2 regions of the Exiguobacterium sp. QJM3NY_9 genome follow, and region 1 is predicted to be linked to the other one. Evidence: riboswitches for the same ligand, from Rfam matches in the RefSeq annotation. Region 1 holds a riboswitch; the other holds the start of a gene.

Region 1 (5,188 bases):
CGGATAATAAATATCTAACGTCAAATCCTGCTGATTGACCGTCTTGTACAAAAGATTTCGTGGTGCTAATTGCTTTTTGGTAAGCGGCAAGACCGGCTCCGTCCATCTGAGTAAGGCTCCATAATTATTCCAAATACTCGCACCAGCAGCAGCCGTCGTCAAAATAGCGGCGCCACCCATCAACCATGCTGTTTCACGTTTCACCTCATCACCTCCAAGGCTCATTCCGATTTCACTTCTACTCTTCTCTTACCCGATTTATTTTGAACTAGAACTTCACAACATTCCGACTTGACGCTTTAATTTCCGTCGGATATAGTTAGAAAGTCCAAATCGGAACAATTACGTTTTAATTATCTTGGAGGGTTCACATATGAAAAAAATCATTCCAGCGTTAACCATCGCGACAGTAACTGCCAGTCTGCTCGCCGCATGCGGCTCATCGCCTTCAAATTCAGACGAAGACGGTAAATTGCAAATTTATACGTCGACATTCGCGACTGCAGCAATTGCAAAAGAAATCGGCGGCACAGACGTCCAGGTCGAATTAATCGTTCCCCCTGGCGCCGACCCGCATTCGTATGAGCCGACTCCGAAGCAACTGACGACGATTGCGAAAGGCGATCTATTTTTACTTACCGGCACAACCCTTGAGCCGTACTCTGAAAAGATTAAGGAAAGTTTAGCCGGTAATTCCATTCGTTTTGTCGAGACAAGCAAAAATATCGACTTACTCGAGGCTTCCGCTTCGCTTCATACGCACGAAGAAGACGCACACGATGACCATGATGATCACGAGGCTGAAGAAGAGTCGCACGATCATGGACAATACGATCCGCATGTTTGGCTCGACCCGAACAACGCCAAGAAAATGGCTGACTCGATTACGACCGCGTTAGCAAAGGAAGCACCTGACCGGAAGGAAACGTTTGATAAAAACCTCGCACTCTTTAACAAACAAGCAGATGAACTCGACCAAAATTTACAAAAAGCTGTTGACTCCGGTTCGAAAAAGGAGCTTCTCGTCACGCATGCCGCATACGGGTACTTGGCGGAACGTTACGGTTTCACGCAACTGCCGATTGCCGGTATTTCACCGTCTGACGAACCGTCCCAAAAACAGCTGGCTGCCATCGTCAAGGAAGCAGAGATGCATGACTTAAACTATATCGCCTTCGAAGAGACGGTGTCGCCAAAGGTCGCCCGTGTCATCCAAAAAGAAATCGGTGCCGAATCGATTACGATTCATAACCTCGAGTCCGTCGCAAAAGATCAACAAGATCAATCGTACTTTGATTTGATGAACGAAAATGTGACGACGCTCAAACAAGCACTGCAGTAAGGTACAGTTGACAAGCATTAAAAGATACGTTAGGGTAATAAACGTGTTTTAAACAACGACTAAACAACTAAATGACTTCTTTTTATCGCGAGAAACGGAGGGACTGGCCCAATGATGTTTCGGCAGCGGACGATTGATTCGTACTGTGCCAAATCCAGCAAGCTATGGCTTGAGAGATAAGAAGAGCGTCTTTTTCAGTAAAGACCTCCTTCTTTCTTGCGAAGGGGTCTTTTTTTGTATGCTGAAGAAATGGAGTGATTCACATGAACGAAACGATTACGCCGAACAAATGGGCGTTGTTGCCCTTGTTCGTTTTTCTTGTATTATTCATCGGTGCAGGAATCTTCTATAACGACTTTTACAAATTCCCCATCTTGATTGCAGCTTTAATCGCCTTGATTTTTGCTGCTGCGACATCTAAGGGAGACATCAACCAGACCGTCGAGCGGATTGCCCGCGGTGCCGGAAATCCGGACATCATGATCATGGTCTTCATCTTTTTACTCGCTGGCACATTTTCTGGAACAGCGAATGCAATCGGAGCCATTGATGCGACCGTCAACGCTGCACTCAGTTTCCTACCCCAGTCTCTTTTAATGAGTGGATTGTTCATCATTGCCGCTTTCATCTCGATGGCGATGGGAACTTCGACCGGCACAATCGCTGCCCTTGCACCGATCGCACTCGGGATTCATGACGCGACGGGCGTCAATGTCGCACTCGCCGCTGCTGCCGTCGTCGGTGGAGCAATGTTCGGTGATAACTTATCGTTTATCTCAGATACGACAATCGCCGCTGTCCGGACACAAAAAACGAACATGCGTGATAAATTCAGAACGAACTTTTTAATCGTCTTGCCTGCTGCCGTCATCACTGTCATCTTACTCGCTTTCGTGTCAGGTTCCGGAGATATCGTCGAAGCGAAAGCATTTGAATTTTATAAGCTGATTCCGTATCTTTCCGTCATCGTGCTCGCCCTCTTTGGTGTCAACGTCATTCTCGTCTTACTCGGCGGGACGTTATTGACAGGCATCATCGGAATGATCGACGGTAGTTTCGGAGTAAGTGGGTTTGTCCTCGCGATGTCTGACGGATTGATGGGGATGGCAGAAATCTCAATCTTGACGTTGCTGATGGGTGGACTCGTCAGCCTGATCACCTATAACGGTGGAATTGCTTATCTCAAAGAAACGCTGACACGAAAGATTTCGAAACGCCGGGGAGCTGAGTTCAGTATGGCTGCCCTCGTCAGTGCAACGAATCTCGCAACAGCAAATAATACGATTTCGATTCTTGTCGCCGGTCCGCTCGCTGCTGAAATCGCGGATACGTATGACATCGACCGGAAGAAGTCAGCCAGTATCCTCGACCTCTTTTCCTGTGGTGTTCAAGGAATCATCCCGTACGGAGCGCAACTTTTGATTGCCGCTGAATTGACGAAAACGGCGTCACCCGAACTGATTCCTTATTTGTTCTATCCATTTTTACTGTTCGTTTGTGGATCACTGGCAATCTTCTTCGGCTTCCCACGCCGGAAGAGCGATGCCGCACAAAAAAACAACATGTCGTAAAACAAACAACCCCCGTCGCTTCGTCTGCGACGGGGGTTCACTTTATTTCTGTTTTTCTTGACGATTCAAAATGAAATAGGCAATCGCCGGAAGCGGAAATTGAACGAGTCCTGCTCCACCCCATACCCACGGATTGCGTCCTGTCTTGCGGGCACCAAGGAAGAGGAACGTGGCTTGAGCACCTAATAGTGCTGCGATGCTTGTCCAGACTCCTTTTGGTACTTTTTTAATCGATTTCACCATGATATTACACCTCTCTTCGTTTATGCATCAGTAGACTTTCTTCTCTTTCCCATTCTATATTCCCTGCTTATGAGCATCAAAACAGATGTTCCGCTAAGTTCATGCTAAACTGAACAGGCAAATCCATATTCTAGTTTCATTGAAGGAGGAGTATATACATGCAATACGCAAAACTTTCAAATGGTATCACGATTCCACAGATCGGGTTCGGTGTCTGGCAAGTCGATGAAGAGACGGAAGCACCGGCTGCCGTCGCAGAAGCACTTCGCGTCGGTTACCGTCATATCGATACGGCTGCCGTCTACAAAAACGAACGTGGTGTCGCAAAAGGAATCAAAGAAAGCGGCGTGAAACGTGAAGAACTCTTCTTGACGTCTAAAGTTTGGAACGATGACATTCGTGCCGGACGGACGAAAGAGGCTTTCGCTGAGTCACTTGAGCGACTAGAAACCGATTATCTCGATCTTTATCTCATTCACTGGCCGGTTGAAGGTTATGTCGAAGCATGGAAAGCCATGGTCGAGCTGTACGAAGCGGGTAAAATTAAAGCAATTGGTGTTTCGAACTTCAAAGAACATCATCTCGATACGCTTGCTGAAGAAGGACTCATGACGCCGATGATTAACCAAGTCGAGCTTCACCCACAACTTCCACAGCATGAATTGCATGAATACTTGCAGGATCACAGCATTCAAGTCGAAGCATGGAGCCCACTCATGCAAGGTAAGTTCCTTGAAATCAATGATTTCAAAGAGATTGCTGAAAAACATGGTAAGAGCCCATCACAAGTCGTTCTACGTTGGCACCTCGATAACGGAATCGTTGCGCTTCCGAAATCAGTCACACCAGAACGGATTGCTGAAAACTTCGATGTGTTTGATTTCCAACTCGATGCAGACGACCTCGAACAAATCGATCGTCTCGCGACAGAAGTCCGCCTCGGACCGGACCCTGACGAAATTGACTTTTAATCCACTGACCGATACACGAAAGACTGCTGACGGGACCTATCCCGTAGCAGTCTTTTTTAAGCGTAATAAATAAGAATCGTCTCTTCTGTCGTTTCAGCCTTGCTGAAGTATGCGCGTAAATCAGCAAACTGTTCCCACACGTCGTCGAATTCTCCATGTTGCCCCGCTTCATCATAAATCGTCTCTAGTGACCGACGATCAAAATTTCGCATGACTTCTGCTGAGATGATGATTAACGGAAGAGGGAGAATCCCGACAATTGCTGCTTGTGTTTCGTTGACAATCAACTCTTCACCGACAATCGCTCGACCTAAGTTGTAATGGGTCTCTTGATCGATATAGATATCGATTTGATTCATCAAGTGATAGAGGGCTGCCGTGTCTTCCAGAGCAAATAGCTGTTCATAATCCGGCTGCGTCTCATGGATAAAAAGAATCCAGTCCATGATGATATGCGGGTCGTCACCAAACGAATCCCAAACGGCATCCGCGACACGAACGTAATGTACGTTTTCCATCCTCCCTCTCCTCTCTTCGTTTCTTTAATAGCTATTCCCATTTTTTCGATGCTTTAGTAATTTTTTTAGAATCTGCGTACTAAAAAGCAACGAAAAAAACGCTCTCACCTTCTGATAGCACGTTGTCTACATGCAAAAAGAACCAGCAAAATGCCGGTTCTTTTTGATTAAATCGCTTTTTCTTTTGATTCGTCCGTTTCCCAAGCCTCAAGAGATTCTTTACCTGGTAAGTTCGGAATCGAATTCGCATAAAAGCGCGGATCTTTTCCGGCTTTTCGTTGTTCGAGGTAATCATCAAGTGCGAGTTTCGCGATTTTAGATAAGCGGAAAATCGCATACAAGTTGACGACTGCCATCAAGCCCATGAAAATATCAGCAAGCGCCCAGACAAGACCTGCCGTCTGTACGACTGAACCGAAGACAATCATCCCGAGTACGATGACACGGTAAGCCATCATCAGTGTTTTATTGTCATTAATGAAGCTGATGTTCGATTCACCGTAATAATAGTTTCCGATGATTGAACTAAATGCGAACAAGAAG
Region 2 (5,188 bases), 520 kb from region 1:
ATCAACCCACGTGAACAAAGTGCGATTTTACATATCGTTAAACGAAACTATCCGCATATCCGTTTGTTGGCAGAGCGTGTCGAAACGCATGAAGATCATCTGCGTAGCTTGAGCATGGGGTACGACTGGTTCCAAGGCTACTTTTATGCAAAACCGATGCTGATGAAAGGGAAGGCTGTTCCGCCACAATTGCCTGTATTGTTAAAGATGTTGAAGTGGCTCGAATCAGATGAGTATTATGATCAAGTCGTTGATGAAATCGAAGGAAATCCATACATTAGTGTGCAAGTCCTTCAGCTTATCAATTCTCCCGGGATTGGTCTTCGAAATACCGTCGAATCCGTTCGTCAAGCGATTTCACTGCTCGGGTTTTCACAACTTAAAAGTTGGATTTCGTTAATCGTTTTACGAGAGATGCGACTTGCGAGTCCGTACAAGTGGTCAGACGAGTTGTTGCGTTCTTCACTGCATTGTGCCAAGTTATGCGAGTTATTTGCACTTGAAACAAAGACGTTACGTCCGGAAAGTGCCTACATGATTGGCTTACTCTCGCATATCGATGCATTACTGTCAGTCGATATTGATGAAATCATCGATCAATTACCAATCGAGTCGACGTTGAAAATCGTGTTACAAGGAAAAGATCACCCGTTTCGTGATTGTTTATTGCTCGCGATTAGTGCCGACCGTGGTGAATTTGAACAGTTTGAAAAACTAACCCATCGTTTTGGTATTTCAAAACAGCGTGCCTATGCACTATTAAAAGAGAGTCAAGATTGGTTGACTAAAAAAGAACTTCATCTGCAACCGGATGAAGAAGATTCAATCGTCTAATGGACGTTAAAAGGCACCAGCTCACTGAACATACAGTGTCTGGTGCCTTTTAATTATCTTAATTTAATTAAACACGTGGCCCTGCTGATTTGATTTCAGTAGTTGCACTGTCGAACCGTGTGAAATTTTGTTTGAATTTAGTTGCCAAAGCCCGTGCTTGTTGTTCATACGCATCAGCATCCGACCAAACTTTGACAGGATTGAGCAAGTCGCTTGGGACACCAGGGACTTCGAGCGGCATGTGTAGCCCGAAAATCGGATGCTCTTCCGTCGGGATATCAGCGAGCGTGCCGTTGACAGCTGCATTGACCATCGTCCGTGTATAGGAAAGCTTCATCCGACTTCCCGTCCCATATGCGCCACCCGTCCAGCCTGTATTGACGAGGTAGACCGTGACACCATGCCGGTCGATGAGCTCACCGAGCATCGTTGCATATTTTTCAGGAATGAGCGGTAAGAAAGGCGAACCGAAGCATGTCGAGAATGTCGCTTCCGGTTCTGTTACGCCACGCTCTGTCCCGGCTAACTTCGATGTATACCCGGATAAGAAGTGATACATCGCTTGCTCCTTCGTCAACTTACTGATTGGCGGCAGGACGCCGTAAGCATCAGCTGTTAAAAAGACAATCGTTTTCGGATGTCCGGCGCGTGATGGTACTGCAATATTATCAATCGCTGTAATCGGATAAGCGGCCCGTGTGTTTTCCGTTTTCGACGTATCATCATAGTCAGGAATTCGTGCATCATCGAGGACGACGTTTTCGAGGACAGTGCCAAAACGAATCGCATCAAAGATTTGTGGTTCTTTTTCGCGCGATAGGTTGACCGTTTTTGCGTAACAGCCACCTTCGATATTGAAGACGCCGTCGTTGGACCACCCGTGCTCATCGTCACCAATCAATTGACGACTGTCGTCAGCAGACAGTGTGGTCTTACCAGTACCGGATAATCCGAAGAATAAAGCGACGTCACCCTCATGACCGACGTTAGCCGAGCAATGCATCGATAAGACGTCTCGTTGAGGTAAAAGGTAGTTCATGACAGAGAAAATCGATTTTTTGATTTCGCCCGCATATTCCGTTCCACCGATTAAGACAATCCGATGTTCGAATGACATGGCGATGAACGTTTCGGAATTCGTTCCATCGACTTTCGGATCTGCTTTGAAGTGAGGCGCATAAATAACCGTGAAAGGCTCAAAAGCAGCTTCTGTCGGATATTCACGCAAAAATAGTTGTTTTGCAAACAAATTATGCCAAGCATATTGTGTCACAATCCGAACCGGAAGGGTAAAATGAGTGTCTGCACCAGCAGCAGCTTCTGTGTAGTAGAGCTGATCTGCTTCATTCATGTAGCGAAGAACTTTTTGTAAAAGTTGCTCGAAGTTGTCTGCTTCCATCGGTTGATTGACATGGCCCCAATCGATATGTGACTCGCATGACTGATCGCGAACAATGAACTTGTCTTTAGGTGAACGACCTGTAAATTTCCCCGTTTCTACAGACAGAGCGCCATTTTCAGCAAGAACCCCTTCTTCGTTACGAATTGCATGTTCGACTAGCTCAGCAACAGATAGTTGTTTGAACACATGCTCCTTCTTGAGTAGCTCTTCGATATTCAGGACCGTCATCGGCATCCTGACCCCACCTTTCCCCTACGTTGGTTTAGCTCTGGCATTTAGTATGACACATTTATTATATATGACATACTAAAGGATGAGCAATCCTTTTTTAGCGCTGATTTCTATTTTTCTGGAAACGCTTTCAGCATTAACAGTTTAACATCTCTTCGGGAAAGTTTCGACTAGAAATTAAAACGTAGCTTGACAGAGTGGTCACAACTTTATATCATGTAATTCGTAACGGATACTCTTATTCTGAGCAGGTGGAGGGAACAAGGCCCGAAGAAACCCGGCAACCGTCCTACATTAAGAATTCTATTAATGAAGGAAAAGGTGCTCTCCTGAAGCGAAGTAAACACTTCGAACGATAAGAGGGTAAAGGAAGAACGCACAACCTTTCCCTGACCATTTTTTGGACATGGAGAGGTTTTTTTCATTTTACCGTCCCACTCAACTAGGGGAAATGAGTACACCGTCAAATTCTTTTTTGGGAGGGTCAAACATGACAAACCTTAATCGCCGACTATTTACGTCGGAGTCAGTTACTGAAGGTCACCCGGATAAAATCTGTGACCAAATCTCGGATTCTATCTTAGATGCAATCCTCGCAGCCGATCCGAATGCTCGTGTCGCTGCTGAAACATCTGTCACGACAGGACTTGTCCTCGTCGCAGGTGAAATCACGACATCGACTTATGTCGATATCCCGAAAGTCGTTCGCGAAACAATTCGTGAGATTGGCTATACACGCGCTAAATATGGTTTCGATGCAGACACTTGTGCTGTATTGACTTCAATCGATGAGCAATCAGCAGATATCGCTCTCGGTGTTGACCAAGCGCTTGAAGCACGCGAAGGTAGCATGTCAGATGAAGAAATCGATGCAATCGGTGCAGGGGACCAAGGTCTCATGTTCGGTTATGCAACGAAAGAAACACCTGAATTGATGCCACTTCCGATTTCACTTTCACACAAACTTGCTCGTCGTCTCGCAGAAGTCCGTAAAACTGGACAACTTGACTACCTCCGTCCGGATGGTAAGACGCAAGTAACTGTAGAATACAATGAGAACAACGAACCGGTTCGTGTCGATACAATCGTCATCTCAACACAACATGCAGAAGAAGTGACGCTTGAGCAAATCCAAGCAGACCTGAAAGAGCATGTCATCGCACCTGTGATTCCATCAGAATACATCGATGCGGAAACAAAGTTCTTCATTAACCCGACAGGCCGCTTCGTCATCGGTGGACCACAAGGTGATGCAGGATTAACTGGACGTAAAATCATCGTTGATACGTATGGTGGATATGCACGTCATGGCGGCGGCGCATTCTCTGGTAAAGATCCAACAAAAGTTGACCGTTCTGCAGCATATGCAGCACGTTACGTCGCGAAAAACCTCGTAGCTGCTGGTCTTGCAGATAAAGCAGAAGTTCAACTTGCGTACGCGATTGGTGTCGCGCACCCAGTATCGATTGCAGTTGATACGTTTGGAACAGGTAAACTTCCAGAAGCACAACTCGTCGAACTCGTTGCTGAAAACTTCGATCTTCGCCCAGCAGGGATCATCAACATGCTTGATCTCCGCCGTCCGATTTATCGTCAGACAGCAGCTTATGGTCATTTCGGTCGTACAGATATCGAATTACCATGGGAGCAAACAGATAAAGCAGCAATTCTTGAAGAACAAGCGAAACGATTCGCTTAATTTTCAGTTCAGAAGCAGACTCGCATGAGTTTGTTTCTGAACTTTTTTTGTTTGTCTCGAACTTTGCAGGGAAACGAATGATTTTTCTAGAAAAGGGTAAAAGAACATGTACCGGTAAACGGAAAAAAGGGGGAGTCCGATATGGAGATACGCGAAGCAATTCCTACTGATGCGGCACGCATTCATGATATTGCCATTACCTCTTGGATGGATACGTACGAAGAGATTTATTCGGAAAGCTCGAAAGCCCATTTCGTACAAGAGGCGTATCCGCAAGAAGAAGTCGTTCGAGCAATTCGGACGGCGGAGGAAGCGCGGGGAGAATATTTCAATGTCGCCATTATCGAGGAAGAAATCGTCGGTTTCATCCATGCGATCGATGTTGACGGCACGTGGGAAATCGTTCGCTTGTATGTACTACCGAAATATCAACAAAATGGGATTGGACGAAAGTTGATTCGTGAACTTGAACACCAAGGTGCTTCCCCGATTGAAGTCTACGTTGAATCACGAAACTATAAAGCGCGCCAGTTTCTAGTCTCTTTCGGTTTTAGAGAAGAAAGTGAAACGACTGAAGAAATTTTCGGTCAAGTGGAACCTGTGACACGCTTAAAACGTATATATGAATGAAAATCCGACTTAAGATGGTTTTTGACATCAAGATGTAAACGTTATAATACAGAGATACTTGTATGAAGAGGTGAGTTTGTGGAAGATCAAGCAACAGGGATTATCGTACTCGTCTATCCCCTTCAACTGCGAGCGACGCCGAGCGATGCATTAATTCGAGTCCTTGAAAAGGATTATGAAGTGTTACGTGTAGACGCACCGCGCCGGATATCGCTTGAGGAACATCAACAACTACTGAAGGATGCTTTACGAGAAGCCGGAAAACGAAAGTTACCGATTCATATCATCGCCTGCAGCATGGGCGCACTCGTCGTCAACCGGCTACTGCAGGAATATGAATTGCCGATTGCGAGTTTGTCGTATATTTCGCCGTTATTTGATTGGCATAATTC

Evidence for each region. Region 1 has a riboswitch for S-adenosylmethionine ahead of AC0VYQ_RS14370 (Na+/H+ antiporter NhaC family protein). Riboswitches for the same ligand answer to the same signal wherever they lie in the genome.
Region 2: it holds a riboswitch for S-adenosylmethionine, as region 1 does, so the genes downstream of both, metK (methionine adenosyltransferase) here and AC0VYQ_RS14370 (Na+/H+ antiporter NhaC family protein) in region 1, are expected to answer to the same signal.

The regions. Positions count from the first base shown of each region.
Region 1 covers NZ_CM149679.1:2,810,105-2,815,292, forward strand. Annotated here, with positions in the region: gene AC0VYQ_RS14360 (alpha/beta hydrolase fold domain-containing protein) at 1-204, opposite strand, end outside; gene AC0VYQ_RS14365 (metal ABC transporter solute-binding protein, Zn/Mn family) at 374-1,342, shown strand; SAM riboswitch class I at 1,422-1,525, shown strand; gene AC0VYQ_RS14370 (Na+/H+ antiporter NhaC family protein) at 1,606-2,913, shown strand; gene AC0VYQ_RS14375 (hypothetical protein) at 2,956-3,156, opposite strand; gene AC0VYQ_RS14380 (aldo/keto reductase) at 3,315-4,127, shown strand; gene AC0VYQ_RS14385 (hypothetical protein) at 4,184-4,645, opposite strand; gene AC0VYQ_RS14390 (alanine/glycine:cation symporter family protein) at 4,813-5,188, opposite strand, start outside.
Region 2 covers NZ_CM149679.1:2,287,428-2,292,615, reverse strand. Annotated here, with positions in the region: gene AC0VYQ_RS11740 (EAL and HDOD domain-containing protein) at 1-834, shown strand, start outside; gene pckA (phosphoenolpyruvate carboxykinase (ATP)) at 902-2,470, opposite strand; SAM riboswitch class I at 2,703-2,829, shown strand; gene metK (methionine adenosyltransferase) at 2,958-4,166, shown strand; gene AC0VYQ_RS11725 (N-acetyltransferase family protein) at 4,308-4,796, shown strand; gene AC0VYQ_RS11720 (alpha/beta fold hydrolase) at 4,875-5,188, shown strand, end outside.